DNA from 4 places in the Paenibacillus sp. USHLN196 genome. Region 4 is predicted to be linked to each of the others. Evidence: riboswitches for the same ligand, from Rfam matches in the RefSeq annotation. Region 4 holds a riboswitch; each other region holds the start of a gene.
What was found. A riboswitch is a leader RNA that binds a small molecule or an ion and turns the genes downstream of it on or off. The one in region 4 is predicted to bind thiamine pyrophosphate.

Region 1: it holds a riboswitch for thiamine pyrophosphate, as region 4 does, so the genes downstream of both, WFI24_RS03055 (thiamine phosphate synthase) here and WFI24_RS21435 (ABC transporter substrate-binding protein) in region 4, are expected to answer to the same signal.
Region 2: it holds a riboswitch for thiamine pyrophosphate, as region 4 does, so the genes downstream of both, WFI24_RS03400 (ABC transporter ATP-binding protein) here and WFI24_RS21435 (ABC transporter substrate-binding protein) in region 4, are expected to answer to the same signal.
Region 3: it holds a riboswitch for thiamine pyrophosphate, as region 4 does, so the genes downstream of both, thiC (phosphomethylpyrimidine synthase ThiC) here and WFI24_RS21435 (ABC transporter substrate-binding protein) in region 4, are expected to answer to the same signal.

What each region holds. Positions count from the first base shown of each region.
Region 1 is NZ_JBBCYH010000001.1:707,854-715,599, forward strand. It holds gene thiO (glycine oxidase ThiO) at 1-976, opposite strand, end outside; gene WFI24_RS03055 (thiamine phosphate synthase) at 991-1,686, opposite strand; TPP riboswitch at 1,878-1,987, opposite strand; gene WFI24_RS03060 (ABC-F family ATP-binding cassette domain-containing protein) at 2,063-3,613, opposite strand; gene WFI24_RS03065 (hypothetical protein) at 3,752-4,795, opposite strand; gene ltrA (group II intron reverse transcriptase/maturase) at 4,817-6,622, opposite strand; gene WFI24_RS03075 (hypothetical protein) at 7,319-7,746, opposite strand, start outside.
Region 2 is NZ_JBBCYH010000002.1:6,456-14,201, reverse strand. It holds gene WFI24_RS03410 (DUF5695 domain-containing protein) at 1-1,805, opposite strand, end outside; gene WFI24_RS03405 (glycoside hydrolase family 127 protein) at 1,927-3,915, opposite strand; TPP riboswitch at 4,121-4,223, shown strand; gene WFI24_RS03400 (ABC transporter ATP-binding protein) at 4,385-5,149, shown strand; gene WFI24_RS03395 (ABC transporter permease) at 5,139-5,942, shown strand; gene WFI24_RS03390 (ABC transporter substrate-binding protein) at 5,981-7,054, shown strand; partial or broken gene thiM (hydroxyethylthiazole kinase) at 7,271-7,746, shown strand, end outside.
Region 3 is NZ_JBBCYH010000018.1:58,000-65,745, reverse strand. It holds gene WFI24_RS29775 (lipoate--protein ligase family protein) at 1-626, shown strand, start outside; gene WFI24_RS29770 (hypothetical protein) at 698-922, shown strand; gene WFI24_RS29765 (Fe-Mn family superoxide dismutase) at 1,070-2,350, opposite strand; gene WFI24_RS29760 (alpha/beta hydrolase) at 2,508-3,533, opposite strand; gene WFI24_RS29755 (IclR family transcriptional regulator) at 3,893-4,636, shown strand; TPP riboswitch at 4,785-4,898, shown strand; gene WFI24_RS29750 (hypothetical protein) at 4,960-5,145, opposite strand; gene thiC (phosphomethylpyrimidine synthase ThiC) at 5,311-7,095, shown strand; gene WFI24_RS29740 (aspartate/glutamate racemase family protein) at 7,328-7,746, opposite strand, start outside.
Region 4 is NZ_JBBCYH010000009.1:107,639-115,384, reverse strand. It holds gene WFI24_RS21445 (hypothetical protein) at 191-700, opposite strand; gene WFI24_RS21440 (phospholipase D-like domain-containing protein) at 829-2,229, opposite strand; TPP riboswitch at 2,665-2,777, shown strand; gene WFI24_RS21435 (ABC transporter substrate-binding protein) at 2,998-4,038, shown strand; gene WFI24_RS21430 (thiamine-binding protein) at 4,255-4,545, shown strand; gene WFI24_RS21425 (ABC transporter permease) at 4,545-5,303, shown strand; gene WFI24_RS21420 (ABC transporter ATP-binding protein) at 5,341-6,249, shown strand; gene WFI24_RS21415 (TatD family hydrolase) at 6,331-7,161, shown strand; gene nfsA (oxygen-insensitive NADPH nitroreductase) at 7,284-7,746, opposite strand, start outside.

The DNA of each region.
Region 1 (7,746 bases), on a different contig from region 4:
AATAGGTAGCTGCTGTTAGCAGCTTCTGTACACTCTGAACTGAAACGTTCAGATCCGTTCTGCCAGGCAGACTGGTTGCCCCAAGCCAAACTTCTCCATTGGCTTTCGGAACAATATAGATGTCTTCGGCATACACCGTTCTGTCAGGTCTGTACCCTGCATGTTCAGCTGAGAACTGAACGGCGGCTATTTCTCCTTTTACCGACCAAACAGGCAAGCTCAGATTTACATGTCTCATCAATTCTTCACTCTGTAATCCAGCCGCTATAATGACATGTTTGCATGTCATCTCACCGATCGATGTGGTGATCCCCTGTACACCATGTTCGTTTGCTCGCACGCGTATATCCTGTATCCCTTCCATCACCAGCGCTCCCATTGCTTGAGCTGATGCGGCGTATGCCTTTGTTAGATGGACAGGAAGAATCTCACTCTCGCAAGGCCTGTAGTAGGCTCCATACGTCTCTCTGTTAAGCCATGATGCCTCCTGTTGCACAGTGTAACGATCCCACCATACCTCATCAGCAGGCAGAGCTGAATTTCGATTGTTCTTATAGCTGCTCACTTCACTGTATGAACGAAAAGGGGTCAGAAATCCTTGGCGCTGCAGACCAACCTCTAACCCACTAAGGGTAGCCATTAGCACCTGTTGCTCATGAAGTAACTGCCTGCTCTGCCTGGCAAGCTTAGCCATCAAAGGATGAGCAAAATCTTCACTGTCTGCTGCCAGCATTCCAGCCGCGGCGCACGAAGTTCCTCCCGCGATTGCTGAACGCTCTACCAACAGTACATCTTGTCCACGAGAGGCAAGCTCATATGCAATGGCACAACCTATGACGCCTCCACCTACAATAATGGTTTCGGCATGAATCTTATCCGATCTATACGTAATACTTTTACTTGTTGATTCCGGTTCGGACTTCAGTTGATGACTGAACTGATTTCTGTTCTGACCCGTTATGTTCTCTTTCATCATCTCATCTCCTTGATTCAGCGCCGCAGACTTTCTGTATTAACGATAGCCTGTCTTAATGATGCAGCAGCTCGATCCGGTGAATCGTTCCCCCATAAGTACGAGATCACGGCAACTCCTTGTGCTCCCGTTGAGCGGATCGCGCGAATATTCGCCGGTTCAATGCCCCCAATCGCAATGACAGGAACGGAGACACCAGAGCACACTTCAGCAAGAGCATGCAATCCTCTTGGGTCAAGGTCAGGCTTACTATTGGTTGCATAGACATGCCCGAAGAAAAGGTAATCGGCTCCCCGTTCTTCAGCGATTTTTGCCTCATCGATTGAATGAACAGATACACCCAGACGAAGTCGCTGCATATTGCTTATGACAGCAGTGTTATACTTAGGCATAGCCTCTTGCCCCCAATGCACACCGCCATAGCCTTCATTCTGTGAGGACAGTTCTGATCCATTGATAACGATACGACAAGACGGGATTCCCACACTTCGCAAACTTTCAGCCCAACCGATTTTTTCTTGCCATGTGAGTTGTTTCTCTCGTATGTGAATATAGTCCACCCACGGCCAGACGTCCTTTGCTGCTTTCACAAAAGAGGCTTGATCCCCAGCCCCCGTAGATACAACATGCAGTTCAAATGATCCGTGTACATGTTCATGAGAAATTACCGTACTGTTCATCTCCTTCCATGCGTGAATGCTATGAAAATACAAAAAAGCCACTCCCGTAGGGGAGTGGCTGCGTATTAATGATCGGAGCAGATGACTGACTGATGCATACAGTTCATTTCGTACAAAACAGCTATGGAACTTATACCCATAACTTATACAAGGAACTGCATGTTTCAATTCGCTAAGCAGACAGTTGAAATTCCTTCGAATTTCCGTTTGCTCAGGTCATTTACTGAACGCGCGCGCCACTTCCCTACGCTGGTATGATCCAGATCAGGTGCAAAGGGTCCGGAATCGCATTCTTCCATCTCAGCCGCATCGTGCGGCCCCCCTAGTGTTCATATGAAGTTGTAGTTTATGTTACCATAGACGGTTTTTTTTGTCACCGTTCAATTCTATTAAACGTTCCCTGAATCGTCTAGTTCTTCTCAGACCATTCTTCGACATTCCATGTTTTGGTAACCCAACCCTCATAGAAATCAGGTTCATGAGATACCAACAACACTGTTCCCTTGAATTCTTGCAAGGCACGCTGCAACTCGGCTTTTGCTGTGACATCCAGATGGTTCGTCGGCTCATCGAACAGAATCCAGTTGCTCTCACGCATCAAGAGCTTGCACAAACGAACCTTGGCTTGTTCTCCACCACTCAGCATGTTAAGCGGACGGGTAATATGCTCATTTTTTAATCCACAGCGAGCGAGATGCCCCCGGACTTCATTCTGTGTTAAATGTGAGAACTCATTCCAGACATCCTCAATTGGTGTGATATTCCCAGCACGAACTTCCTGCTCAAAATAGGCTGTTTCAAGATAATCTCCCAAAAAGGTCTTTCCACTGAGTGGAGATATCTTGCCCAGAATGGTTTTCAGCAGTGTCGATTTACCCACACCATTACAGCCTACGATGGCAATTTTTTCGCCACGTTCAATCGTCATCGTCATTTTAGGCAGCAAAGGATACGTATACCCGATTTCAAAATCGATACCCTCAAAGACCGTTTTGCTGCTCGCTCGGGCATCCTTGAATTTGAACGTTGGTTTAGCCGCTTCATCTGGACGATCAATACGCTCAATCCTATCCAGCTGCTTCTCCCGGCTCTTCGCTCGACCTGAGGTGGAAGCACGTGCTTTGTTCCGCTGAATGAAATCTTCCTGCTTCTTGATGTATTCTTGCTGCTTCTCGTACGCATCAATATGTTGGGCTTTATTCATATCCGCCATCTCCAGGAACTTGTTATAGTTCGCTGCATATCGCGTTAATTTGGCAAATTCCAAATGATAAATGACATTCACGACTTCATTCATGAATTCCGTATCATGGGAGATTAGAAGAAAAGCGTGCGGGTAGTCCTTCAGGTATCGTGACAGCCATTCAATATGCTCTACGTCGAGATAGTTGGTCGGCTCATCCAGCAAAAGAGCTGTAGGTTTCTCAAGCAGAAGCTTGGCAAGAAGCACCTTGGTACGTTGTCCACCACTTAGAGCAGCAACATCCCGATCAAGACCAATCGCGGACAAACCAAGACCATTGGCCATCTCTTCCACTTTTACGTCAATCAGATAGAAGTCGCCCTGCTCCAATTGTTCCTGAATATCGCCCATCTCTTCGAGCAACTGCTCCAGCTTATCTGGGTCTGCATCTGCCATCTGGTCCGTAATATTCATCATTTCTTTTTCCAATTCAAGTAACGGAAGAAATGCATCCTTAAGCACGTCACGAATGGTTTTGCCTGGCGTAAGCTTCGTGTGCTGATCCAAATATCCATAACGGACCTTAGGTGTCCATTCCACTTTTCCACTGTCTTTAAGCAATTTACCTGTAAGGATGTTCATTAGTGTGGATTTACCCACGCCATTGGCACCAACAAGTCCTACGCGCTCTCCGGCGAGTAAGCGAAACGATACATTTTTAAATAACGTGCGATCTCCAAAATTGTGACTCACGTTTTCTACTGACAATAAACTCATAAGATGAGGTTGCTCCTATCTATTAGACATTACTTTTGATATTGTTCCGAAACCCTATTCTAGCACAGGTCCCTTCTTTTCTGAAAGTAATGTAAACAGTTCAGGAACCACTTCCATGATTTTGTCATGCAGGCTCTTCTAACGATTTGAGCAGTTATACTCAAAATAGCCTTGTGCAGCTGCTTGTTTTGCATCTGTGAACACTTCTTCGGCACGGTAACCATTACCACATGTGGAGGGGTAATAGTACTTGATACCCGTTGAAGGATCTACCCCACCTACGATGGCCGTTTTCTTCACGAGTCTGCCTCCACCAATCGCATAATTGTTGATCTTCTGATCCCCCACGGCTATTCCCTGGATAAAAGCCATGATCCCTGTATCATTAATGGAGTTATACCAATCCTCCTGTGAAATCAGGGGCATCGTAAACGTATAGGAAATACCATTCTTTCTGGCAAACTCATTATGACGGTTAATCACATTAGCCAGATCATCCTGCACAGTGGTTACAATTCTGGTTCGTCTAACCTGCTCAAATACATCGGCATCCTGAAGCAAAGGAATCTGAGTGCTAGAAGCCAGTTCTTTTTGAAATCCCTCTATCCATTTTCCTGCACTTGCATCGTAGGCATATACGTAGTCGTCCAGTGTGAAGTTAATACTGCTACCGTTTGAATCTGAATATGTATAAGGTTTCTTGGGACTCCATACTTGCCGAAAAGAATCTTCGCGGTTACCTGTCATCTCTATTTCTGTGGAAAACATATAATAGCCGTCGTAATCTAGGATAACCAAGGCCGGAATGTAATTAAACATACTTCGAATAGCTGCGGGATCATCCTGAATCCCCATATTCAAAGCCATCGTCTGAGTAAATGTTAACAAGGCAAGCTCTTTGTCCGCTTTAACAAACTTGGTTGAATCATAACCTGCTTCATCATTTTGTTTCTCATTCTGATGCATCACTGCACCTGCATCCATGACTGCGGTTTGAAGTGCAGATCTGTATCGTTGACCAAGATATTGAGCCTCTTCGGCATCTTGGGTATAGAGTGAGATGATCCAGAAGAGCGGGAAGAAGATCAGCACAAATACAATGGATAGCTCAATAGAAATAGGTAAGGATTTGATATAATCACCGCCTTTTCCCCTTCTCCACACCGTGCGTGCGACTTTCATCGCACACGGCGCTCCATCTTTTTAGATTTTTATTACAATAGGTTCCAAGTTACTCATTTTTCGGTACAGGTTGATTTTCTGAATCGTAGAGTCTGAAAATCCAAACGGCGACATGAGTTTGACAATCGTCTCTGATTTTGTAGCATGAACAAGTTTATGGATATCTTTGTGTAGAATACGTAGATTGCTAAAATCGTCTGTCCCACCTAAATGGATTGGCAAAAGATGATGGCAATGCACGTAATCAGCAGTTAGTAAAATGCCAGATATCTCGCATTTGCCACCCTGCATACTATATCTACTCAGTCTGTTATCCAGGTATTCAATGCTACGGTTTGGTATGTTTGACTGCATTAGTTTAATTAGTTCATATCTAATATCCGTCTTTAAATCCCTATGAAGTCTCTTTCTTCCTTCTGATGTATACGGATTTAACGTCTGCTGAAAGCATAGGTTGTTAACCGTTTTTACATCTCTGAACGGAAAGAGATATACACCTGCGACCTTAAAGGTTCTATATCTGTTCCTGTAGAACTTCTTGAAGGTTGGCGGGGCATTATCAGGATATTGGTATTTACCAATAACTTTGAGACGATTGTATGTGAATGCTTTCAGATCAAAGGCAAGTCGTGAGAACTCTACACTAACATGTGTTGCACGTGAAAAGTAATTGTGTAAACCAAGTACAAAGCTATTGAAGAGAAGAGCGTTTTGAGTAATTGGTGCTTTGTGCAGATTCTTAATGCGCTCTCTTGCTTGCTTCTTGATTTCTGCTCTCTTCTTTTCATTTATACCCGTATAGGCGACTCTTCTTTTTCCTTTTTTCTCAGCCCATATTGTGAATCCCAGGAAATCAGATTTACGTTTCCTGAGGTTTACAATCTGTGATTTTTCGGGTGAGATGTCTAGTTTAAGGCGGTCTCTAAGATAGAGTCTTACAGCGTGATACCACTTCTGAGCTGATTTCCAATCCCGACAAAGAATTTTAAAATCATCGGCGTATCGCACAATATATCCTTCTTTAAGATTGGTTTTCTTGAGTGCTCTGATCCTGTGATAGTCTCCTGCATAGGCGTATTGAGTTTCGAAGTTTGTCCATTGTCCTGCAACCCACTGATCCAAGTCATTTAATACTACATTTGACAGGAGAGGAGATAAGATTCCACCTTGTGGTGTGCCTTTCAACGGTATCCCTTCATCTTCAATTTCAGCTTTAAGCATTTTGCTGATGATTCGAAGTACTCTTTTATCCCTAATACCCATATTCCATAGTTGTTTCAAAAGCAATGTGTGGTTCACATTATCGAAGAATCCTTGAATATCAACATCAACGACATAATGGAGATTGGTTGTGTTTATAAGATGTTGTACTCTCGCTAGAGCGTTGTGTGTTGATCTTACCGGTCTAAACCCGTAACTATGTTTATAGAAGTAAGCTTCCGCAATTGGTTCAATAATTTGTTTAAAACATTGCTGAATGATTCTGTCAACTATGCATGGAATGCCTAACGGTCTTTTCTTTCCATTAGGTTTTGGTATAAGGACTCGCCTAACCTTTTTGGGTTGATAATTCAAAAGCTTGTTTCTTACGTGGCTCACAATCTCTTCTTCTGTTAGTGTCTTTATATTCTCTATGGTTTTGCCATCTGTTCCTGGTGTAAGTGAGCCTTTGTTTGATTTAATTGTTCGAAAAGCTAGGAGGATGTTCTGATGTGAGTTTATTAGCCCGTATAAATTATCGAACTTTTTTCTTCCTAGTGCTTTTTCGTGTAAATCAGTAAAAGTACTCGTCATGTCGTAGTAGTCCCAGTATCGAAGAGTTTGCACTGTGGCTTCACCTCCTTACGGTGATTCCCCACGTTCCTACCTGATCGGTGCAATTCACTTTTCGGAAAAATTGTTTATTATCTAAAAAGACTTGAGGCTGTTCCTCCGTAGCCATTACAGCCACTTCATTGGTCGTGCCTCTACTCTCACAAGGATTAGTACATTTCAGCAAATTTCTGCCTTATAGTAGACGTCTAGGATGACAGTCCTGTAAATCGACGTTCCTTGCTTTCCTTGTACCTTGTGACCTAGCTATGCTTGCTAGACCTTAGGTGCCTCCTTTGAGCCTGTGGACTTGATATCGCCATTGTTCGATATAGCGTGTTTCCTAGACTACAATCGTACTCTACGCTATCCACCCTGACTTCTGTCAGTACATATGTTTCCATATGTTATGAATTTAGACCCGTACATTCGGAGGTTCGTCAGGTTTTTTACAACCATTCTCACCATAGTCCGCTTTTCAGCCATCCGGCATATCAGTTAGCATACCTTCTCAATAGAGTGGCTCCAGCTTCCCTTCTGCCGACTTCACCTGTGCTTCATACCCGACACGCTGTCCGTGTCACGCACGCAGGAGATTAACGGAATTGTTTCAGGATACATGGTTCCCTCTTTCCAATTCTCGGTCGCAAAGTTGGACTTATTTAGTTAAGTCCCCGCTTTTCCCGAATTGTTCGGTTATAGCGGAACAAGTCACACGTAATCTTCATTGAGGACCATACCTCCGTATGTTACAAATACAGCTGAAGCCTGAGCTGTACCACTCAACCATTCACGAATGAGCATGGAAGGTGTACGATTTGTATTTTGGAGTGTCACGGTGAAAAAATCTCCTGTCGTCACCATATATCTTCGGCCAGGGTCATCAACCGGTATCACACCTGAGGACGGGAATAGCCTTTCCCGAATCTGAGATGAATAATATCCATCCTGTACAACCTCGTATGTCCCGGTAAAACTGTTATTGTCCATCGGGTCTGTATAATGAGGTACATATTTTTTATGCAAGTGTTCCATCGACACCTCATACACATTGCCCGTCTGGGCCAATTGCTCCTCAAACTCAGACAACATCCGAGGTGAAATGTACCCTTTCGTTCGGACAGCATCAACAAAACGTG
Region 2 (7,746 bases), on a different contig from region 4:
GAGCCATAAGGATAAGTCGTATTCTTGAAATTCCCGTATTTGGTTCGCATTTTCGTGATGATATCGTTGGCCTCCGTGTCATACCCTTCTTTTTTCAAAGCCTGAATGATATCGGGAGTCGTCAATTCTCCCATCAGCCCAGTATTCCAGTTGTAGGCGACAGGCCCCTCGTAGAGGGCTTTGAAAATGTTATAAGCGCGCAGCAGATAGGTTTCTTTGTCATGCTTGTAAGTAACGAGATCAGGGTATAAATCCGCAATTTTATACATGCTGAAATAAGTGTTATACACATGTGGATAGGCATATCCACGGTAGGTTGGTGTGGTATTCGGCTCTGGCATCAGAAAATCGTGAATCAGATAATCTTCATGATGTCCATTCATCAGATTGGTCCAGATCGCTGTCTCCAGGTAATCATCCACGGCCCGAATTTCCCGGGCAACGGGTGTCAGCGTGTTCTTTTCAGCCAGAAACTGTCCATGTGTCAATCCCCAGTCATCGCCCCAACCCCAGTAGCCATTGAACACATTGCGCTTGGACTTGGTATTCATCATCCAGTCATCAAACACTTTGTCCCGGATATCCCCCGGCAAGTTCCACTGGGTTTTATCCACCATAAAGGTCGAATGATCCTGCAACGCTTTGTCGACTGGATCAATGGCATAGAATTGCAGCACCGTTTTTTTGCCGCCATCATACTCCACAGTCACGTTATTGGGCCCTAGCTGGCTGAACTGCAATTCATAGATTTTATGATCGCCAGGCTTGCTTTCCTTTAACGGCACAACCGTTCCATTCGCATACTGCACTTTGGTGATGGTCTTGGTCGTACGCAGATCCACCTTCGCTTTCTGGTTGGTCGGCACGATCATGCCTGGAACTACGGTTACATCAATAAGTCCCGCGTTATATAGTGCATTCTTCGCTGCATGTTCATCCGCAATAGCCAGGAACTTGAATCCGTACGTCTTGGACTGGCCTGCTTCCAGAACCAGGCTTGTATTCGGCAGATATCCCCGGTTGGTGGATTTGATCACGTTGGAATGGATATAGAAAACGTTGAGTCCTTCAATCCATTTGCCTTCATTTGCCGGATTCCAGGCCCACTTGCTACCCGGGTGCTCCTCATTCCGCCACCGATCCTGATACTCGAATCCGGCTCCTGTCGTTGCATCTGGAATCAGCATCAGATAAGAACCGATACCGCTTGGGCGGCTGGCCGTAATATAGGAGCTGTTGTTGCCAACAAACGAGTGTGTAACGACCCGTGTCTCATAGATCGCATCACCATAGGTCCACTGTTCATTGAATGGCAAGGGCAGACCCAGATCACCAATCTCAAGCTTCTGTCCGCTCGTATTCTGCACTTCAATCTTCCACAGAATGGAGCCATCTGTCTGGGTGGTGTAGGTCTCGATCACTTTGAAATTACGGATACCTTGAGCATTCGATGCATTCGCATAGGTCACCGTCACCTGATTGCCGGAATTCGTGATGGTTCGCCCATCTGCCGACAGATTGGTCCAGGCTTTCGTCCACGCCCCACCATTCAGTCTGTACGTGAACATCAGTTCACCGAGCCACTGGTGGTCTGCTGTATTTTGTTCTGGCGCAACGGTTGCATTCATAACGTATTCCGTCGGAAAAGCATCGCCCTTGATCTTAATGGAAGAGATTTCGCCATGACTTCCCGTCTGGAGAATGAGCTTGTCAGTGGACAACTCGTGGGCATACGTTTGATCCGTAGCAAATACAAGCGCAGCCGCCAGGAATAGCACTGCGGTCAACATCATTTTAAACCTCATGAACTTGGCCTCCTCAATGGATTCATCGTTAACGTTCATAGGCTGGTACACGACTTATAACCGTTCTTCATTCTTCCGTCTTATCTGAACGGAGTTCGCAACAACCGATTCCAAACCTGCTTCAGTCCCCGTGAATCACCTCCTTTCCATGTTGTTGCTGACCCTCTCCGTCCCACTCTCGAACCCAGACACTCATCTCGCCCTCTTCCCGATTCGCCCATGTAAAATAGGGAACGAATCGTAGCGTCACGGGTTGAACCTCCCGTCTCACATCACTGCGATATAGTTGAACTGCACCATCCTCATGACTTACGAGTCGCCTTGCTTCTATGGTAAGATCGGGAACACCCAACAGATTCACTCCCCCATGATTCACCTCAAATTCCGCTGATGCGGGTAATTCAATACGATATAATCCTGCACCGTTATCCGTTTCTTCAAGGCAATACATAAAGGGTCCGCGCTGAATGGCAACTTTACCAAACGTATCCCTGATGTAGTCATGGCCTCTCATGCGTAACACCTCCATGGGAAAACGTAACCTGATCTCATCTCCGGCTTGCCAGCATCGTTGCACTTTCATGTAACCGCATTCAATTATAGCGTCGTCTACATCTGCCTTTTCTCCGTTAATCCACAACTCCGGAGATACACACCAATCCGGTTTTCTTAATGCCATTGTGAATCCTGTCTCCTCCCCGGAAACAGACTCGATCCGGATAACCGCTTCTCCGTTGGAGGTATAGGTCGAGTTCATATTTACGGAAAAGTCCGTACCATTCAGCGTGAATGCTGCTTCGCCACCGATATACAATTGCACATACAGTGTGGATGCAGCCTCATCGGTGGTATACACATATTGATCCAATGAAGCCAGTAACCGTGCGATATTGGGTGGGCAGCAGGCGCAACCGAACCATCCCTGCCGACGTGTCCGCACATGTGCATAATTCGGATTCACCTTGAGCAGCTCCGGATCGGCTTCGAGCGGATTCACATAGAAGAAGCGTTGTCCATCCAGTGACATGCCGCTAATTACGGTATTGTACAGTGCTCGCTCCAATACGTCCGCATACTTGCTGTCCGGCTTGATCTGAAACATGCGTTTTGCCCAGAAAATCAATCCAATCGACGCACAGGTCTCCGCATAGGCAGTGTCTCCCGGCAGGTCATAATCCCCTGTGAATGCTTCCTCTTTGGCAGATGAACCGATGCTCCCCGTAATGTACATTCTCTTGTTGACCGTATTGCTCCATAATCGCTCACATGCTTCTTTCAGCGACTCATCTCCCGTCTCTGCCGCTACGTCTGCCACTGCAGCACACATATACACCAAGCGAACCGCATGGCCTTCCGCTGTATCCTGCGCTCGAATCGGAAGGTGAGACTGAGAGTAGCTATGACGGTGAACCATATCCAGCTCTCCAAAATGCACACTACGCCCACGCTTCTCCCATTCCTGCACAAAATAATGTGGACTGTTCCCCCGCTGCTCAAGAAAATAATGGCTCATATTCAGATAGGCCTCTTTCCCGGTGGTCTGATACAGCTTGAATAGGGCCAGTTCAATCTCCTGATGCCCATCATATCCAGGCAATTGTCCAGGTTCTGTACCGAATACCGTCCCAATATGATCGGCCAGACGAATGACCACATCCAGCAGATTACGCTTACCCGTTGCCTCATAATAAGCGACACCCGCTTCAATCATATGACCTGCACAGTACAGTTCGTGGCATTCCGCCAGATTCGTCCAGCGTGCTCCAGGTTCTTTTAGTGTGAAGTAGGTATTCAAGTAACCGTCAGCTTGTTGAGCCTGAGCAATGGTCTCGATGACCCTATCCACAATGCGTTCCAGCTCTGGATCTGGTTGGGCTGCAAGCAGGTATGACGCAGCTTCGATCCACTTGGCCACATCACTGTCCTGAAATACCATGCCATAATGCTCACCCTCTTCTTCACCCGCAGCAATGCGAAAATTATGAATGGCCCGGCTAGGTTCAGCCCCCTCGATGCGATCATTCAGTGCCTCCCATTGATAGGGGACAACCACGGTCCGTACCAGATCAACATAATGGGACCAGAACGGATCTTTTATTTTATTTCTCATCGGAACCTCTCCTTGTTCTATTCAATATCCTCATTTTACAAATCATTACAGGTCGATGAAATCATCATTTCCAACTGAAATTTGTATGATTACAACCTCACTCTCAGGTTCTGACTCCAAGTCCACCTCAAGAATTCCATCATGCTGCCTCTTTACAGTTCATGTTCAAGTGATATATGCTGAATACACAACTGCATATCTTGTACATTTGCACTAGGGGAGCCCTGCGGCTGAGACGAATATGACTATTCGGACCCTTTGAACCTGATCTGGATCATACCAGCGGAGGGAAGTGGAGCGGCCTTTTAGTAAGCGGAATTTTATCATGTATATGTGAAGATAAATTGCGGATCTAACTTACAGACCCACTCATTTCTCCGGAAATGGGTGGGTCTTTTTTGTTTCTTTTTGCGGAGTACAAGATGCCGTCGTTATTCCAGCAGTCTGACATCAAGGGGGTGAGGATCAGATGAACAACCATGTAACCATTCACAACGTAAGCTTCGCTTTTCCCGAAAAAAAGGATTCCCCCGTGCTCGCCAATGTGTCGCTTCAGGTTCAACAAGGAGAATTTGTCTCGCTCATCGGCTCCAGCGGATCAGGCAAAAGCACGCTCTTCAAGCTGCTCGCAGGCTTGCTTGAACCTACCGTCGGCACCATCGACATTGCCGATGTACCGCAAGGACAAAGGCTCGGACGAGTCGCTTATATGCCGCAGAAAGATCTGCTGTTATCCTGGCGTACCGTCATGGAGAACTGCATGCTGCCTGCCGAGCTGGCACCAGGCCGACAGGACAAGGACAAGCTGCGGGCCGACATCATGGTTGGATTAGCAAGATTCGGCCTGTCAGGTTATGAACATTCCTATCCGGATGAGTTATCCGGAGGCATGCGGCAGCGGGTCGCACTGCTTCGTACTTTGCTTACAGGCGGACAGCTCATGTTGCTGGATGAGCCCTTCGGTGCGCTCGACGCCTTAACCAAACGCGAAATGCATCGCTGGTTGTTGGAGCTGTGGGAGGGCTTTGGCCAAACCTTCTTATTTATTACACATGACATTGAAGAAGCCCTGCTGTTAAGTGACCGCATCATTCTGTTAACTCCAGGGGGTCAAAGTCAGCAACTGTTGGAAATGACGGTTCCTTTGCCACGTCCAAGGCATTCGGACCTGATCTACGAACCGGCTCTCGTGCAGATGAGGCAACAACTGGAGGAACAATTGCATGCAAAATGATAGAGCTGAGGTTAGCGTCTGGACGTGGTGTTCGAAGTGGCTTTCCCAATATGGTTTGTTTATTATGCTCATGCTCTTATTACTGGCGATCTGGGAAATGATTGTACGTATGGGATGGGTGCCTTCCTTCATCATTCCCGCACCCACAGCCATCGCAGGCTCACTGGTTGAGCATCGTCGTCTGCTGCTGACCCTACATCTGCCTGCTACCTTTATGGAGGTTGCTGTTGGTTTTGGCTTGTCCATAGTGAGCGGAATTATGCTGGCGACAGGCATGCATATGAACCGATCGATTAAAAAGGCCTTATATCCCTTCATCGTGATTAGTCAGACCATACCGCTGATTGCCTTGTCCCCCGTATTCATCCTGTGGTTCGGCTACACGCTGTGGAGTAAAGTCGCCGTGGTGTTCCTGATCGCATTCTTCCCCATTGTGGTCAGTACCTACGATGGACTCCGCCAAGGCGATCCGGAGCAGCGTGAACTGCTGCTCACCATGGGCGCTAGCAAATGGGATATTTTTCGCAAACTCCAGGTTCCACTGGCACTCCCTTCTTTTTTCTCGGGGCTAAAGATGTCTGTGGTGTACTGCGTGGTTGGTGCAACGATAGGCGAATGGCTTGGTGGCAGTAAAGGGCTCGGCTACTTCAGCCGCCGCATGTCCAGCAACATGAATACGGATGCGATGTTCGCCGCTATTGTGCTGTTATCCCTGCTGGGAATCATTTTGTTTGCACTGATTGCTTGGCTGGAGAAACGATTTAGCATACGGTGTCATGGAGAGAAAAAATAGCTTTACAAATCCAAACGATGAAATGAGGAAATTCATTTATGAATAACAAAGGCATATACTCCCTGCTTCCTATCATGCTCATCAGCCTGTTGCTGATCGTTAGCGGATGTGGTACCACAGGTGCTAGCAAAAACACGCCAACAACAGATTCGGTGACCAATGCAGAGCAAAAAGACTCGTCTGTAACAGAACCAGCCTCAGACACCAAAGATAAACTGTCCATCATGCTCGACTGGTACCCGAATGCAGTACATTCCTTCATCTACGTTGCTCAAGAAAAAGGATACTTTGCAGATCAAGGTCTCGATGTCGAAATTCAGATGCCTGCGGATACCAATGATTCGCTCAAACTTGTTGCTGCCGGGAAAATTGATCTGGCTCTAAGCTACCAACCCCAAATCTTGCTTGCGCGTAGTGAGAACATTCCTGTACGTTCCATTGCTGCTGTTGTTCGGCATCCGCTTGTGCATCTGTTGACCGAAGCCAATGGTAACGTGAATTCACCCAAAGATCTTGAAGGAAAGACTGTCGGCTATTCCTCGATTCCCCTGTATGAAGCGATGGTGCGTACGATGATTAGCCACGATGGCGGCAACCCCGACAACATGAATCTGGTCGACGTCGGGTTCGATCTGATTCCTTCGCTGGCTTCCGGACAGGCGGATGCGATTATGGGTGGTTTTATTAACCATGAACAATTGATTCTGGAGAAAGAAGGACATGCCATGAGATCAATTAACCCCGTCGATTATGGTGTGCCTGATTATTATGAATTGGTTCTGACTGCAAGTGAAACGGGCATTGAAGCGAAAAAGGACCAACTTAACCGGTTCGTCAAAGCGATCCAGGAGGGACAGAAATATGTAACGGAGCATCCAGAAGAAGCCTTGAATATTCTGCTCGCTCATGAGAATGAAACGTCTCCGCTGGACGCCGAGATCGAAACTAAAAGTCTGGCTATTTTACTGCCACTTATGAATGAAGAAGGTCAACCGTTTGGTCGGCAGGAAATGGAGTCGTGGGAGAATGTACGTGCATGGCTCGTTGAAAACGAATTGATTCCTGAATCAGTGAAAGCCGAGGATGCTTTTATTAATCTGCACGGAGAGTAACTAAAGAAGAAGCATAGGGAATCAAAGCAAAGTTAAATGCGCCTTAACATGTCTGGAATAGAGCATGGAGCGAGTCCTAACGAATCTGAGCGTCCTAATCAAGGATTTGAAGCGGTCTCAGAAATCTAAGAAACCTGAGATACGCTATATCCGAATAAACAGCCGTTTACAGCTTTTTGGTCAAAGGATTCAGGAACGCATACAAAACAAGGAGGAAATTATATGTCTTATCTGGAACGTGTTCGTACACAAAACCCGTTGGTACACAATATCACCAACCTTGTCGTGGCTCCCTTTACAGCCAATGGTCTGCTTGCACTTGGTGCGTCCCCTTTTATGGCCTATGCTCATGAGGAAGTTGCCGATGTCGCCAAGATGTCAGGAGCCGTGGTACTCAACATTGGTACACTCGATGACAAAGTCGTTCAGGCGATCCGATTGGCTGGTCAATCAGCTAATACACATCACGTGCCTGTTGTGCTCGATCCCGTCGGTGCAGGTGCAACCGCCTATCGTACAGAAACCGTTCAGATGCTCGTTCGTGAGCTACGCCTCACAGTACTGCGCGGCAATGTGGCGGAAGTCGCCAATGTCATCGGTGAGAGCTGGAATATCAAAGGTGTGGACGCAGGATCAGGTGAGGGTGACCGGATCGGCATTGCGGAGCGGGCAGCACATAAGCTCGGCTGTGT
Region 3 (7,746 bases), on a different contig from region 4:
GTGACCGCAGGCTGCCACAGGCTGTAGAATCGATGGAACGGATAAGAAGCCGGGGTACAGCGGTCTGTGTTCGGCCTTCTGGTGGAGCGGCGGTTCCTCTAAATCCAGGGATCGTCAATGTGTCACTGATTCTGCCTAATCCCGGGCATGCCATTAATATTCATGATGATTTCCGGGAGATGGCTTCGATTATTGCCGAGTCGCTAGCGCCGTGGTCGAATCAGGTGCAGACAGGCGAAGTGCAGGGTGCTTTTTGCCCGGGGGATTATGATGTCAGTGTAGGTGGGCTGAAATTCTGTGGTATTGCCCAGCGCAGGCAAGCCAAGGCGTATATCATTACTGCTTTTATCATCGTGGAAGGCCAGGGAGATCAATTGGCAGCAGACGTACGTAAATTCTATCAGCACGCAGCGGGTGGGGCGAGTGAAGGATATCCTGATGTTCAGCCGGGCACGATGGCCAGTCTGAAAGAATTGGCAGGTGTGCCTTCTGCGGCGGCATATACTGCCTCATTGGTTCGGACACTGCGCGATCGCTATCCCAAGGCGGAAACAAGCCGCGTGTTAAACGTCGGCATTGAAGAGGTGCGATTGACAGCTGAGCAGATGAAACTGCGCTATGATTAAGTTCTTTTTACTTGGACTTGGAATTGGGTAATAGAGATGATATGATGTGATTTCGGAAGGAGAGTGTTAGGATGGAAACGTTGAGATATACGTACTTATATGAGGTTGTATCTACAGGCGAAAAGTCTGAGTTCAGCCAAATGGCAACAAGCAAGGAAGAGGCTGCTGCACTAATCGTTGCGCGTATTGCCGATCTGGAGTTTACAGATGAAGCTGATATCAAGTTGGGCGATCTGATCGCCATTAGCAAACAGGTTGGCGACAACTATGTGGCGTGCGAGGGCTGTGCTTCTTAAGTGAGCACTTTGCAATAGGAAGTCTCTCAAAATACAAGCAAGTCTCTTTTGCAGGAGACTTGCTTTTTTGTATGAAATTTAGAAGAGATATCTTTCAGTCATTCGCCTGAAGGATATCTCTTTTTTACATACATTCTTATCCCGATCTCAGTAAGGTGGCCACAACAACTTGCGTGCCGTTTCGTAACGTTCGGCCACAGCCGGCCAGTAGACGACATTCCACCAGTCCTCGATATACTTTTTACGTTCGTTCTGATGCTTCAGATAGTAGGCGTGTTCCCAGACATCCAGGGGCAGGAGTGGAACGATGTCGGACTGGGACAGGTTCTGGTGTTTCTCTGCCTGCAAAATCTCCAGACGGTGTGCTCGCGGACTCCAGACAAGCATCGCCCAGCCACTGCCTTCTACTTTGTTCGCGGCTTCCGTGAATTGGTTCTTGAATGCTTCGTAGCTGCCGAAATCCCGTTTGATCTGCTCAGCGAGCATGCCGGAAGGTTTGCCGCCGCCAGCAGGATTCATAATCGTCCAGAAGATCGTATGCAGGTAGTGGCCTGCCCCATTGAAGGCTAGTTCACGTTCCCAGTGCTTGATGAGTTCAAAGTTATTCTTTTTCCGCGACTCAGCCAGCTTCTTCTCCGCTACATTCAGTCCATCCACGTAGGATTGATGGTGTTTATCGTGATGGATACGCATCGTCAGCTCATCAATATGCGGCTCCAGCGCATTGTACGCATAGGGAAGTGGTGGCAGTGTGTGCCCACCAATGGGAACTGGCTTTTCTTTTACTGGAGGTGAGGTAGAGACAGGCTGGCTCGCAGCACTTCCGCTGGGTGAAGGCTGAACTGCTGCGGATTGGATCTGAGCTGAAGCAGCAGGTGCATTTACATTCCCCTCTGGAGAAGTTGGAGCCTCTGAAGCTTGGCGATGGACACTTCCCGGTCCTGAGGCATGCAACGCATTTTCCAGCAAAAGTGACGGCTCGGAATCCGTTTCTCGCAAGATGCCAGGTTGACCGAGTGTATCCAGTACACCCAGAAAATACTCCGATTCGCGGATAACATGCAAAATGAGTGCTTTGGCAAGCGGAACAGCATGAACAGCAGCGCTTTGCTCCAGAAGAACATATAGCTGTTTGATGAACTCCCTGGATTGCTGGCGGGCAGCCGATACGAGTTGATCAACACAACCAATCATGTAGGGCGCGGGTGGATGGGTTCCCGGTAATAGTTGCTTTAATAGCTGATTCGCTACTCTCTCACTGTGCTCAAAAGTAGCCTCCCATTCCTCCAGGAGCTTAACGTATGGGGGCTCCAGTTCAGGGACCAGTGCACGAATGACTAGCGTATGTTCTTTCTCCTGCTCTTTCCAGAAACGCATTTCCTCCAATGTCCGCAGAGGCAGCAGGTGACCATATCCATACCAGTTCATATCTGGTGGACCTCCTTCAGATGAATTCCATTGCATGCTCATACCGTCGCTTAATGCGTCCCAAGAGTATATTCCGCTGGCCTGTTGTCCTATGTACACAAAAAAAGAGCCCCGAAGGGCTCAAGGATCAACGAGAAACTCAATTGTTAAAATACGGTCATTCTCCATTATTCGTGTTCTGCACATCGTCACTGCTTGTCTTCGTAACATGACTCAGGAACGTAGAGACACGGCGAAGATATTCCTTCGGGTGTTCCCGGAAAATAAGTTCATGATGCGCGTCCTGGACAATCCATTCATCCGAGTACGGATTGGTTTGGTTGGCGGCGAGTTGCTCTGCAATCGGGTAAGGTGCCTTCTCGTCCTCCGTACCGTGGATAAAGAAGATCGGAAACGGATAGTCCTCTTTTTTAACTTCCTGATACGGAATCTGCTGTAATCCGGTTCCATTCAGAACGGGGAACAACAGTTTCATAATCTCCAGTGTCGGTTGACGCGGGAGGTCAATCTGGTTGTGAATGTTGTGGTACAGCGTATCCGGCTCAAGCAGGAACGCACTGTCCAGAATCATCGCATCGACTTCCTTCGTAATAAGTCCGGTTTGTAACGCTGTACCGGCACCCATCGAGAAGCCCCAGACAACCAATTCCTGCGCACCACGCTGCTTGGCAAACTGGATTGCACCGAGCAACTGCTGTGACTCAGCTTTGCCACCTGTGGCTACAGCTTTGTTTACTTGGGAGGCAAAACCGTAATCGAACATCACCACGTTGAACCCGAGTTGATGGGCATAGTGGGCCAGATCGTACATAGGTACCCATGTTTCTTCGCGGTTGGCACCATACCCGTGACTGAAGATGATCGTTTTGCTCGCAGTGTTGTCAGCAGGGATATACCATCCCTGCATCGTCCGGCTGCCATCTGCTGCCGGAAATGTGATGTCTTCGTACTTCATGTTCTTGGCCTGCATCGGATTCGAGAAGACAGGCGCTACTGTTGGATTGGATAATACCCATGCGATATAACCATGCAGTGCAATAAAACAAAACAGCAGGAAAAATACAACGGAGAGCAGCAACGCTACGATAATATGTTTGAATCGAATCAGCCTCGGTGATAACGAAGAGGGCAGATCGGATACTTTTGTTTGCAGCGGGGCTTCGCTCTGGGATGTTGGATACATGAATGCCCCTCCTTTGAAGTTCAGTTGAAGATAACAACGACATGAAAAGAGAATTACGTCTATTTCAGAACCTGCTTCAGAGCGATATCTTAAAGTAATATATCTTTATCGTATGTTCCAATATAGTCAAAGTCAATTGATTGAGGGCATTTGTTACGCAATTGTTATATAGTTCTTAAGATATATGGGTAACATTCCCTTAGCGAGTAAATTACAGGGGATTTAGTCTTATAAAAAGGAAAAATTTATAACTTGGCCTATTCAGATCTTGACTCTTTTTGGTTTACAGATGAGACCGTTTCTCATATAATTTATGTAACCAAGTTTCATGTGATGAAACATGAGGAGGGCATCATGCCATGGAAGATCGTAAGTTAACCGTCCGGGCTGTAGAACGGGCGCTGGATATATTATTATGTTTTACCACGCGCAGTGATCTGGGACTCACCGAAATTGCCAGTCAGATTGGTTTGCACAAAAGTACAGTGCATCGCCTGATGGCTACGCTGGAGGATCGAGGCTTTGTCATCCGGGATGCGGCAACGGAGAAGTACCGACTTGGCATACGAATCTGGGAGCTATCAGCCCATATGTCACGCAGTGATGATCCGGCGATTTTGCTGCTGCCTGCAATGGAGCGGCTGAGAGACCGGTTGGGAGAGACCGTAAGTCTGTACCTGCGTGATGGCAGTGAACGGATTCGGATTCAGGCTGTACAAAGTGATCAGGCCATTCGCCGTGTTGCCCCCGTCGGCGTTAGACTCCCGCTATCTGTCGGGGCTTCCAGCAAAGTCTTGATGGCGTTTGCGACGGACGAGGACCGTGAAGAACTGATGAATGGGCCTGAATGGCCGGTATTTATCGATCCAGCGGTGTATTTGGCGCAGATGGGAGACATCCGGGATAACGGATATGCGACGAGTTACGAGGAACGTGAGCCGGGAGCTGCGGCGGTATCGGTGCCGATTATGGATCGTAGAGGCAATATTGCAGCTGCGCTCTCGGTCTCAGGTCCTGTCAGCCGACTTTCGCAGGAGACTTTGCACGAATACGCACCTGTGCTAAAGGAAGCGGCTACGCAGATGGGGCTCATGTTATCCTGATGTTGATGTAAGGTCTGTCACCAATCAAGTTAGTAATCTGGAATATAAAGGTTGTTTTTATGTTCCGGTTGCGCTACTCTGTAATGGACGGCCCAACGGGGCCAGCTTCATTGAATATGAACAGCGGCTTGTGTAAGCCGCAACTTGTTAACGTTACTGGGGGAGTCCGAACTGTCCGGACTGAGACGGAATCGCATGAGATTCCGGACCCTTTGCACCTGATCTGGATCATACCAGCGTAGGGAAGTAATCGGCGATATGACCACAGCCACCACATGATGTGAACCTTGCAGTGCTCCGTTAAGGAGCTGATTGAAGGTGCATTATTGGTGATGGACATCAAAGTCGGTTCCTTCGGGGACCGGCTTTTTTATATACAGGGAACAGGCGATAGCGCGAACTCCATGGGCCTCTTTTTCAATAACCTGCGAAAGTGGGCTTGGATAAGGAGAGAAAATTGCGTAGATCCATGATCTGCGGCAGTCTTCGGTCTGTTTTGAACTGTACATGATGATGTCTCCTCTGGTCTGGCGTAGGATCGCTCTTTCTTCTCTGCATTGCGCATGATTTGGGACAGGTACGTAAGCGAGCTATGCCAACCCAAAACCAAGCGAACGAACAATGAGGAGGAGACAAGCGACATGAGTACAGGAAATCAAACGGGACAACAAGCAATGGAACAGGAACATACGGGTCAGCAGGTGGAAAAGAAAACAGAGGCGGCCGGACGGGTTCAACCCTTTCCGGGCAGCCGCAAAGTCTACATTCAGGGCTCACGGCCGGACATTGCTGTTCCTGAACGTGAAATAGCCCTTCATGACACGAATACTCCCCAAGGGGTGGAGCATAACGAACCGCTGCGTGTCTACGATACGAGCGGCCCCATGACTGATCCCGGATTTCATGCCGATATCCGTGCAGGTCTACCAGCCCTGCGTACCCGCTGGATCACAGAGCGTGGCGATGTCGAGGCTTACCAAGGCCGTACAGTAAAACCCGAGGATAACGGACTAAAGCCCGGAGGGAAGAGAGCTGGAGCCGAAGAGTACCCTGGATTGCGTGGTAAACCGCTGCGAGCACAGTCCGGACGCTGTGTGACTCAGATGCATTATGCGAGGCAGGGAGTCATTACGGCAGAGATGGAGTTTGCCGCCATTCGTGAAGGCGTGGAGCCGGAATTCGTGCGCCAGGAGCTGGCGAGTGGAAGAGCCATCCTGCCGTCTAACATCAATCACCCGGAGAGTGAGCCGATGTTGATCGGTCGTCATTTTCATGTGAAGATCAATGCCAACATTGGCAACTCTGCTGTATCTTCTTCCATCGAGGAAGAGGTCGAGAAGATGACCTGGGCGGTACGCTGGGGATCGGATACCGTAATGGATCTGTCCACAGGCAAAGACATTCATACCACCCGGGAATGGATTATCCGCAATTCACCTGTGCCAATCGGTACAGTGCCGCTGTATCAGGCGTTGGAGAAGGTGAATGGCGAAGCGGAAGCGCTGACCTGGGAGTTATACCGTGACACGCTAATTGAGCAGGCAGAGCAGGGCGTGGACTACTTTACGATTCATGCAGGTGTACTGCTGCGTTATATCCCGATGACGGCCAAGCGGATGACAGGCATCGTGTCTCGTGGTGGGTCCATTATGGCAGCATGGTGCCTTGCGCATCATCAGGAGAATTTTTTGTACACCCATTTTGAAGAAATCTGCGAGATTATGAAAAGGTATGATGTTGCGTTCTCGCTGGGAGATGGACTTCGTCCAGGCAGTATCTACGATGCCAACGATGAAGCTCAGATGGCGGAACTCGCGACGCTTGGAGAACTGACACAGATCGCGTGGAAGCACGACGTGCAGGTGATGATTGAAGGCCCGGGTCACGTGCCGATGCACAAGATCAAGGAGAATGTGGACTTGCAGATGGAGATCTGTCAGGAAGCACCGTTCTATACGCTGGGGCCGCTGACGACCGATATTGCCCCGGGATACGATCACATTACGTCTGCCATTGGGGCGGCCATGATTGGCTGGTTCGGCACATCCATGCTCTGTTACGTTACGCCAAAAGAACATCTGGGCTTGCCTAATAAGGATGATGTACGAGAAGGGGTTATTGCCTACAAGATTGCAGCCCATGCAGCTGATCTGGCAAAAGGCCATCCACGTGCTCAGCGTCGGGATGACGCATTGTCCAAAGCGCGGTTCGAGTTCCGCTGGCGGGACCAGTTCAACCTGTCGCTGGACCCGGAACGTGCGCTTTCGTACCATGATGAGACGCTGCCAGCCGAAGGGGCCAAGGAAGCTCATTTCTGCTCCATGTGCGGACCGAAGTTCTGTAGCATGCGCATTACGCAGGACATCCGTGCCTTTGCCGCGGACAAAGGATTGTCCGAGAATGAGGCTGTAGCAGCGGGTATGCAAGAAAAGGCAGAGGAATATCGGACACGCTCCTAGGCGCTAGTACAGCGTAAACTGGGCAGTCTGTAATAGAGATAAAGCCGTTCTTCTCTGTTATTGCAGAGAAGAACGGCTTTCTTTAGGAATATGGCTGGTATATATTCTGCACGTACTCAGCCTTTATCAGAATCAGCTTTGCGACGGTTCGTGGTCCATATCTTATACGAATTCCTGCGATAACGAATTAAAGAGCATCACTGAATTTTGGTGCTCCTCCGTATGTGCTAGTTCATTGACGAGCTAACCCCAAATTCTTTTCCAAATACGTCGCAAGCAATGCCAATGGGCTATGGATCTCAATGCCTGTGTCTGTTGCGACCTGTGCGGCTGCAGGAGCCATGGAGAGCTGGGCTGCAATTACGCTTTTACCAGGATACTGCTCAGCAATCTGCTGTAATCCTTCACGTACTGCTTCGAGATATCCTTGCTTATCTCCGCGCATGATCATCTCGAATGTCCCCGGGATGCACACCGCTTCCGTCTGAGCTGTCTGGGAAACGTGTAGCTGCCCACTTCCATCCTCTTGCTGTAACGCCTGATTCACCCGTGCCATCGTTCCTTCAATGGTTGCGGGGTTGGTGAAAACGATGATGTATTCTCCGGATACTCGCCGCATCTCCTGCAATAGCGGATCATCTATGCCGATCA
Region 4 (7,746 bases):
TAACGCCGCTGAGATTCGTTAGATTTTTTATTCCCTAAAAACTGGCCTAATAAGATGTTCTCGATTCGTTAGCGCTGTAATCATGGCGGCAAGTGCCCCATCTTTGCCTCTGATCACCTTAAATCAAGGGAAAGAATTCGCTCTATTCATTTGCACAAGATTGCCCAGGAAATACTTATGGCCAACCGAATCAAACACTTTTGTTAACGACAGGCACTACAGGGCCATTGCCTTTGATGAATTTACCGAATACATATCGGACGAGGGGTCCCAAAATGATCAATTGATATGGCAGCGCCAGGCTGAAGTTACGAGCAATGGTATGGAGATACGTACGGAATACGGATGACCCACTTAATTGATCAGCGAGATATGCTGAAACCATCCCATACAAGGACATGATCAGAACCATGCCAATCACCATAAAAAATGACATGCCGAGTACACCCAGAATTTTGTTGGACTTGTCAAAGGGTAAGGAAAAAGCAATCTTTCTCGCTATAGGTCCGACAATGAAGGACTCTACCACAAACGCGATGACAAAACATAATATGAATTGAAGCAGTATCTCAAGCGGGGACATCTTACCGAGTAACCCACTGTGCCATAAATTGAATGTCATCATGACGACAACCATTCCTGTACACATCATTAATCCGAAAATAATTTGTTCCTTCTTGCTTGTTGGCAATTCTCTCATCCTCTCTGTTTACCTTCGTAATTATAGAGATGAGGAAACCCTCCACATAAGTGAACATTCTGTGAACAAATCTGATTTTTCCAAATTAAAATTTATGGAAGTAGCTATATCTAATAGCTGGTTCTTTCCTACAACAGAAATCTCCAGAGAAAAGACAGTTTGGATAAAGCTGTGATTGCCATTCGTTTGAAAACAGAGCCTTTCTGATTCGTAGATTCTGCTAGTTGCTCACCTTTATTCACACGTGTACTAAGTGTACGTTTGATATCCATAGCTTCTGTTAGTTCGTTGGCGAATGCAGAACCAGAAATGACCACAGCAGATTCGGTATTTAGAAAGGCGGATCTGGGATCAAGGTTATACGAACCAACCATGCTGAGGTAATCATCCATGACAAATGATTTGCCGTGTATGGAATAAGGGCCTTGGTATTCATAAATGGCCAGATTGGTATCAAGCAACCGTTTCTTAGAGCTTAAGTATCCCGCGAAAGCCAAAGGGTTAGGGGTCTGCTGGATTGAATTGGTTAACATGACCCATTCTGCTTTTGGATTCATCGACAGATGTACGGCTTTCTTCATTTTCTTGGTAGGAATGGCATATGGCGTCTGAAGGTACACTTTCGACTTTGCTTGATTGGCGAAATGAACAAATGCTCTCCACATGGTCGGGTCTTTATACAGCCTCTGGATTGGATTGTGAATGAAAGCGACGTGGTCGGAACGAAGAGCCCCTTGAGCCCATTCCTTCGGCAACACTTTAACAAAAGGATCGCTCTCAGCCTGAGCTTTTTTATATAACTCAGCCAGCTGAGCCAGCTCTTGTAACCCCTTTGTATGATGCTGACGTTTGGCATGTTTTTCTGGTTTGGTGAATGGATGTTCCCATAACCGATCTATATATTTTTTCATTTCAACAACCGTGCTGTTTTTATTATGGTTTGGATTGTAAACAAGGACATCCCGATCGAATACATAGTCTTTTTTGGGTTGCAATGCCATGTATCTATCACCAATATTTTGGCCGCCAATGATGCCATATGTGTTGTCGACAAGAAAGATCTTGTCATGCAGACGGTTATGCCATGTCCATGGCATAACTATGTTGAGTGGTTCATAATACCTTAACTCCACATTGGGGTGAGCTGCAATGGCATCTGGAATATCACGCAATTCTCCGCGCATGTTGTGAAAAATCCCGTCTAAAATGATTCGAACATGAACACCCCGATCAGCCGCATCGAATAAAGCAGCAAAAAAGAGTTGAGATGTTTTTCCTTTTTGGATGGAGTAATAAGCCAGGTCGATGCTTGTTTTCGCCTCTCGAATGGTCTGGATTCTCACCTGACCGGATTGAAAGCCGTCCTCCAAGAGCAGTACGCGATCTGTCGTACTTCCTGCTGTTAACAATTTTTGCATATCCGTATTTTCAATAGTAGATGGAGACGGAACTAAAAATAAAAGGTAAGCTGTGAAAAAAACGTAGACACAATAGGACAGAATAATTGCGAATATGGTTTTAAGGATCATTCAGTACGCCCCCATTTTTATGTAAAAAGTAATTATTTGTATAGCAGTACTATCTCCTTTTGTATCTAAATTATGTTGTTTAAATGAAGCTAGCGTCTCCGGGCAAGGTCAAACGATCAAAAGCTGATCGCTGAAATAGGGAAAGTAGCCCTGATGCGACGAGATATCAAACATCGGATTTGATCCAAGTATTTGTGGGGAGCCTTCCAGATCTTCAGCACTTAGGCTATGGCCCACTATCCGATGCTTTTGCACTCAGCCAGATTGCCTTATATGATTCGCCACGATAATTATTGAAAATAACACATCTAAACAGGCTGATATACATATGTATAACGACCTGTTTGATAAGTTCATACGTGTCCCCATCCAGTTCCTGACTGGACACGTTCCACCCGCTGGCCTATAATTACACCTAGTAATGCCCGTAACTTCATAGTTTCCCAGGGGAGTCGGAATTGGCCGGCTGAGAGTGTATCCCACCAAGATACTAACCCTTAGACCTGATCTGGATCATGCCAGCGTAGGAATCGGAGTATATCGAAATGGCACAGCCCTATGGCTGAACGCCACCTCTCTAACGCCTGCACGCGTCCCGGAATACGGGGCGCTTTTTTAATGTTCTTTTATATAGCCAGAGAGCTAAAAAAGTGACGTTATCCAGATCTCAACTGGTATAAATCTGTCGATTTATGCAAGATGATTGGATATGAAGCCAAGGAGTACCCCGTGCCAATCGGCCGGACATACCGAAGGAGAGAACCACAAATGAAATGGCGTAAAACGATGGGATTGTTGCTCTTGTGCGTGCTTATGGTGACTGTAGCCGCATGTGGTGGCAAAGAAGCTGCCCCAGCTGGGCAGAACGGCAACACAAATACGGAAAGCAGCAACGAAGGTGACACTGCCGCCCTCAAAGATATTAAAGTGGTGCTCGATTGGACACCAAATACGAATCATACCGGCCTGTATGCGGCTGTAGATCAAGGTTTTTACAAGGCCGAAGGCTTGAACGTGGAGATTGTACAACCAGGTGCCGGTGGCGCAGATACAATGGTTGCCTCCAATGAAGTGCCTTTTGGCGTAAGTTATCAGGAGAGTGTAACTCAAGCCCGCACACAGGGTGTTCCATTGGTCTCCATCGCAGCAGTTATTCAGCATAATACATCCGGGTTCGCTGCTCCGGCGGATCGGAATATCAAATCACCGAAAGATTTTGAAGGTAAAACCTATGGCGGTTGGGGTTCCCCTGTGGAAGAAGCCGTGATGCAATCCATTATGGAAGGCGACGGAGCCGATGTATCGAAAGTGAAAAACATTAACATGGGTGACGCTGACTTTTTCACCGCAGTAAAACGGGATATTGATTTTGCGTGGATTTTCTACGCCTGGACGGGTATTGAAGCCGAACTGCGCGGGGAACCGATCAACATGTTATATGTGAAGGATTATTCAGAAGCATTAGATTACTACACGCCTGTCCTCGTAACCAACGAGCAAACGATCCAAAACGACCCTGAGTTGGTGAAAGCATTCCTGAAAGCCACCTCAGAAGGGTATCAATATGCGATTGATCATCCCGAAGACGCAGCCAACATTCTGATCAAGGCCGTACCGGATCTGGATAAAGACCTCGTACTGGCAAGCCAGAAATGGCTTAGTCCAAAGTACACAGATGACGCCCCACGCTGGGGAGAACAAAAACAGGAAGTGTGGCAGAATTACACCGACTGGATGTTTAGCAAAAAACTGCTGGATGAACAGATCGATGTGAGCAAGGCATATACAAACGAGTTTTTACCCCAATAAAAATTGCTTAAGTTTAACTTTTTTACACAAGAACGAAGAGTGCAGAACCCATCTGAAGAAACAAAGTGTTCGCCTTTATCTCCGGATTTCCCCATTGAAAATGGATTCAAGAAATCTGGGGATAACAGCGATCGGAAGAGGGTACTGCAATCGGAGTGATAAGTGTAAACCTGGTTCAATTCATGCAATTTATCACGAAAGGAGCCGTGATCTATCATGGCAAGCACACTGCTTAGCATTCAAGTTATTCCCAAAACGCCAAATGGCGAGAACTCTTATCCTTACGTAGATCGCGCCATTGAAGTTATTCAGCAATCCGGCCTGAAATATCAGGTGAACGCACTCGACACAACGATGGAAGGTGAATTGGAGGAACTGCTGGAGGTTGTCCGTAAAATGCACGAGGTACTTGTGGAGGCTGGCAGTCCAAGCATCATCTCCCAGATCAAAATCGCCCATAGCCCTACTGGCTTCAGCATGGATACCCTGACGGAGAAGTATCGCTAATGCATGCCTATTTCAAAAGTGTATGGCCGCCCATTGTGGCGGTTATTCTCTTTATAGCGATATGGCAGGGAGCCGTCTCCCTCTTCCATATTGAGAAATGGATGCTGCCTGCACCGTCCGACATCGCCCGCGAAGCGGCAACTCAGGCCGAACGGCTTGGCATGCACGCTTCCGCAACTATTCAGTTAACGCTGATTGGATTCGCGGCTGGCACAGCGGTCGGATTACTGATTGCGATGATGCTGCATTTGGTCCCTTTTCTCAAGTCAGCCCTGTACCCTTTACTTATTCTTAGTCAAAATATCCCGACCATCGCACTCGCGCCGCTCCTGTTAATCTGGTTCGGATTCGGACTGTTGCCCAAGCTGATTACGATCATCCTGGTCTGTTTCTTCCCCGTTGCGGTGGCGGCTATGGACGGCTTGACCCGTACTGACGCGGCCATGATGAACTATATGCGCATGGCTGGTGCGAAACGTCATCATATCTTCTGGAAGCTGGAGCTCCCCCATGCGCTGCCATCCGTGTTCTCCGGTGTCAAAATCGCCGCTACCTATAGCGTGATGGGTGCCATCATCGCCGAATGGATTGGTGCAGACAAGGGTATTGGTTATTATATGATGCTGCAAAAGTCGGCTTATCGTACGGACCGCTTATTCGTGGCGATCATGATTATTGTCGCGCTCAGCTTGCTGCTCTTCCTATTCATTGCCCTGCTGGAGAAGCTGCTCGTGCGCTGGCGGCCACAGAAGCGATAGTAAAGAAGTAATCTGTATATTAGGAAGTGATGACCATATGAATCGGCAACAGGATGAACAAGTCCAGCCTGGACGAGGAGCAAGTGTAATAGAGCCAACGCACGGTGAAAAGTTTAACTCGGCTACGCCTGATCGACCTGCCAACACGACTCCTGCTCCGGTTCCACCTGCACTGGACGTTGTTAATGTTCATGCATCATTCCGTGAACGGCGCAGCAAGCTACCGGTTCTGAACGGCCTGTCCCTGACTGTGGAGCAAGGCGAGTTTGTTGCTATCGTTGGTCCATCCGGCTGTGGCAAAAGCACCCTGTTCCATATCATCGGCGGTCTGCTTAAGCCACAGGAAGGCCAAGTACTTATGAACGGTCAGAATGTAACGGGACAGCGTGGCAAGATTAGTTATATGCCGCAACAGCCCGCCCTTTTCCCGTGGCGTACCATTGAAGATAATGTACTGCTTGCTGGTGAAGTAGCTTCAAGTGCTCCACCTCGGGCCGAAGCACTTGCAGAGGCTCGAAAGTGGTTAAGCAGCGTGGGTCTTGCCGGGTTCGAGCAGGCCTATCCTCATATGCTGTCGGGCGGAATGCAGCAGCGTGTTGCATTTTTGCGCGCCCTGCTCAGTCCGCAGGAACTCATGCTGCTTGACGAACCTTTCAGCGCGCTGGATGCACTGACCCGCAGTGACATGCAGCGCTGGCTGCTCGATATCTGGGAACAGAACCGCCGCTCGGTGCTGTTCATCACCCATAATATCGAAGAAGCATTGCTGCTAGCGGATCGGGTCTATGTATTATCCAACCGACCTGCAACGGTGTTGCACGAGGTACATGTTCCTTTTGATCGCCCAAGACGAGAAGAAATTACGGAGGAATCCGCTTTTCTGGAGCGTAAACGGCAGATTGCACAGTGGATGCGAGAAGAACAGCAGAAAGCCCGCCTATCATAATAGCGCGGGTTTTTAAGTTATTATTTTCCTTTAATGGGTGATCCACCACAAGAAATTCTGCGTAACATAGTTAGAATATAAATGACCACAAGGAGGAATTCCCTCGTGCATTCTCAAGCTTTTGCACCATTAATTGATGCTCATATTCACTTCGATCAGTATACCCCTGACGAACAACGCGAGATGCTGCTATCTTTCCCGTCTCAACAAGTCGAGGCAGTCATCGCCGTGTCCATGAATCTCGCTTCTTCCCAGGCCAATCTGGAGCTTGCAAAACAACATCCACGTAACATCTATCCAGCCTTCGGTTTCCATCCAGAACAGGAACTGCCGTCCGTTGTAGAAATGGACCTGTTCTTCCAATGGATCGAGAAGCATATTGGACAAGCTACAGCCATAGGAGAAGTTGGCCTCCCCTATTACAACCGTCAGGAAGCGGAGCAGGCAGGGCAGCGCTTCGATCAGAGCGGGTATATCGAGTTGCTTGAACGTTTCATCCAGCTCGCCAAAAAGCACAACAAACCACTTGTCCTTCATGCGGTATACGAAGATGCGGATATCGTCTGTGATTTGCTGGAGCAAAATCAGTTCCGACGCGCCCATTTCCACTGGTTCAAGGGTTCTCGCGAAACCATAAGGCGCATGGCGGACAACGGTTATTTCATTTCCTTCACGCCGGATATTGTGTATGAAGAAGAGATTCGTGAACTCGCCCGGCAATATCCATCAGAACAAGTGATGGCCGAGACCGACGGACCTTGGCCCTTCGAAGGACCATTTCAGGGACGAATGACACACCCTGCCATGACCAGACAGGTCATCCAGGCATGGAGTGAAATCACTGGCATGGGAACCGAGCGGGCCGCCCGGCTCTTTTATCAGAACACAAAGCGTTTCTATGGCTTAACTTGAGTACAATCAGGTAACATCAAGTACACTCGCTTGTCCTGCCAGCACAGCACAACACATTACAGTTCAGCACAAAGAAGCCAGTCGGCTTCGCTACCCGACTGACTTCTAATTTACATATAGAACTAACGCTTCAAGAATCCTTTGCCTTCCAGGAACGGTCTCACTTGCAACCTTGTCGGCTCAGTCAGGCGCTTCGCCATCAGTTCGGACCATGGGGTCGTTCGTTCACCGTTAGTCCGTTCTTTCATGTACGCCGTCGTTGTCTCATCATACAGCTCAACACCTTTGATGCTCTGCTCGGCATTATAACGATTATGATGCAGGACTGCATCCAGCGGCAGACGCGGCCGAATTCCCGTTTCCTGATCTGCAACACCAATGCACATGCCATACACCGGATATACTCCTTCCGGCAATTCCAATAACTCAGCTACTTCCTCAATCCGGGTACGAAGCCCGCCGATATATACGATTCCGAATCCTAGTGACTCCGCTGCAAGAGCGGCATTCTGGGAAGCCAGAGCAGCATCAATCGTGGCTACCATGAAATTCTCTGTTGAATCAGCATACGATTCCTTTTCAGGA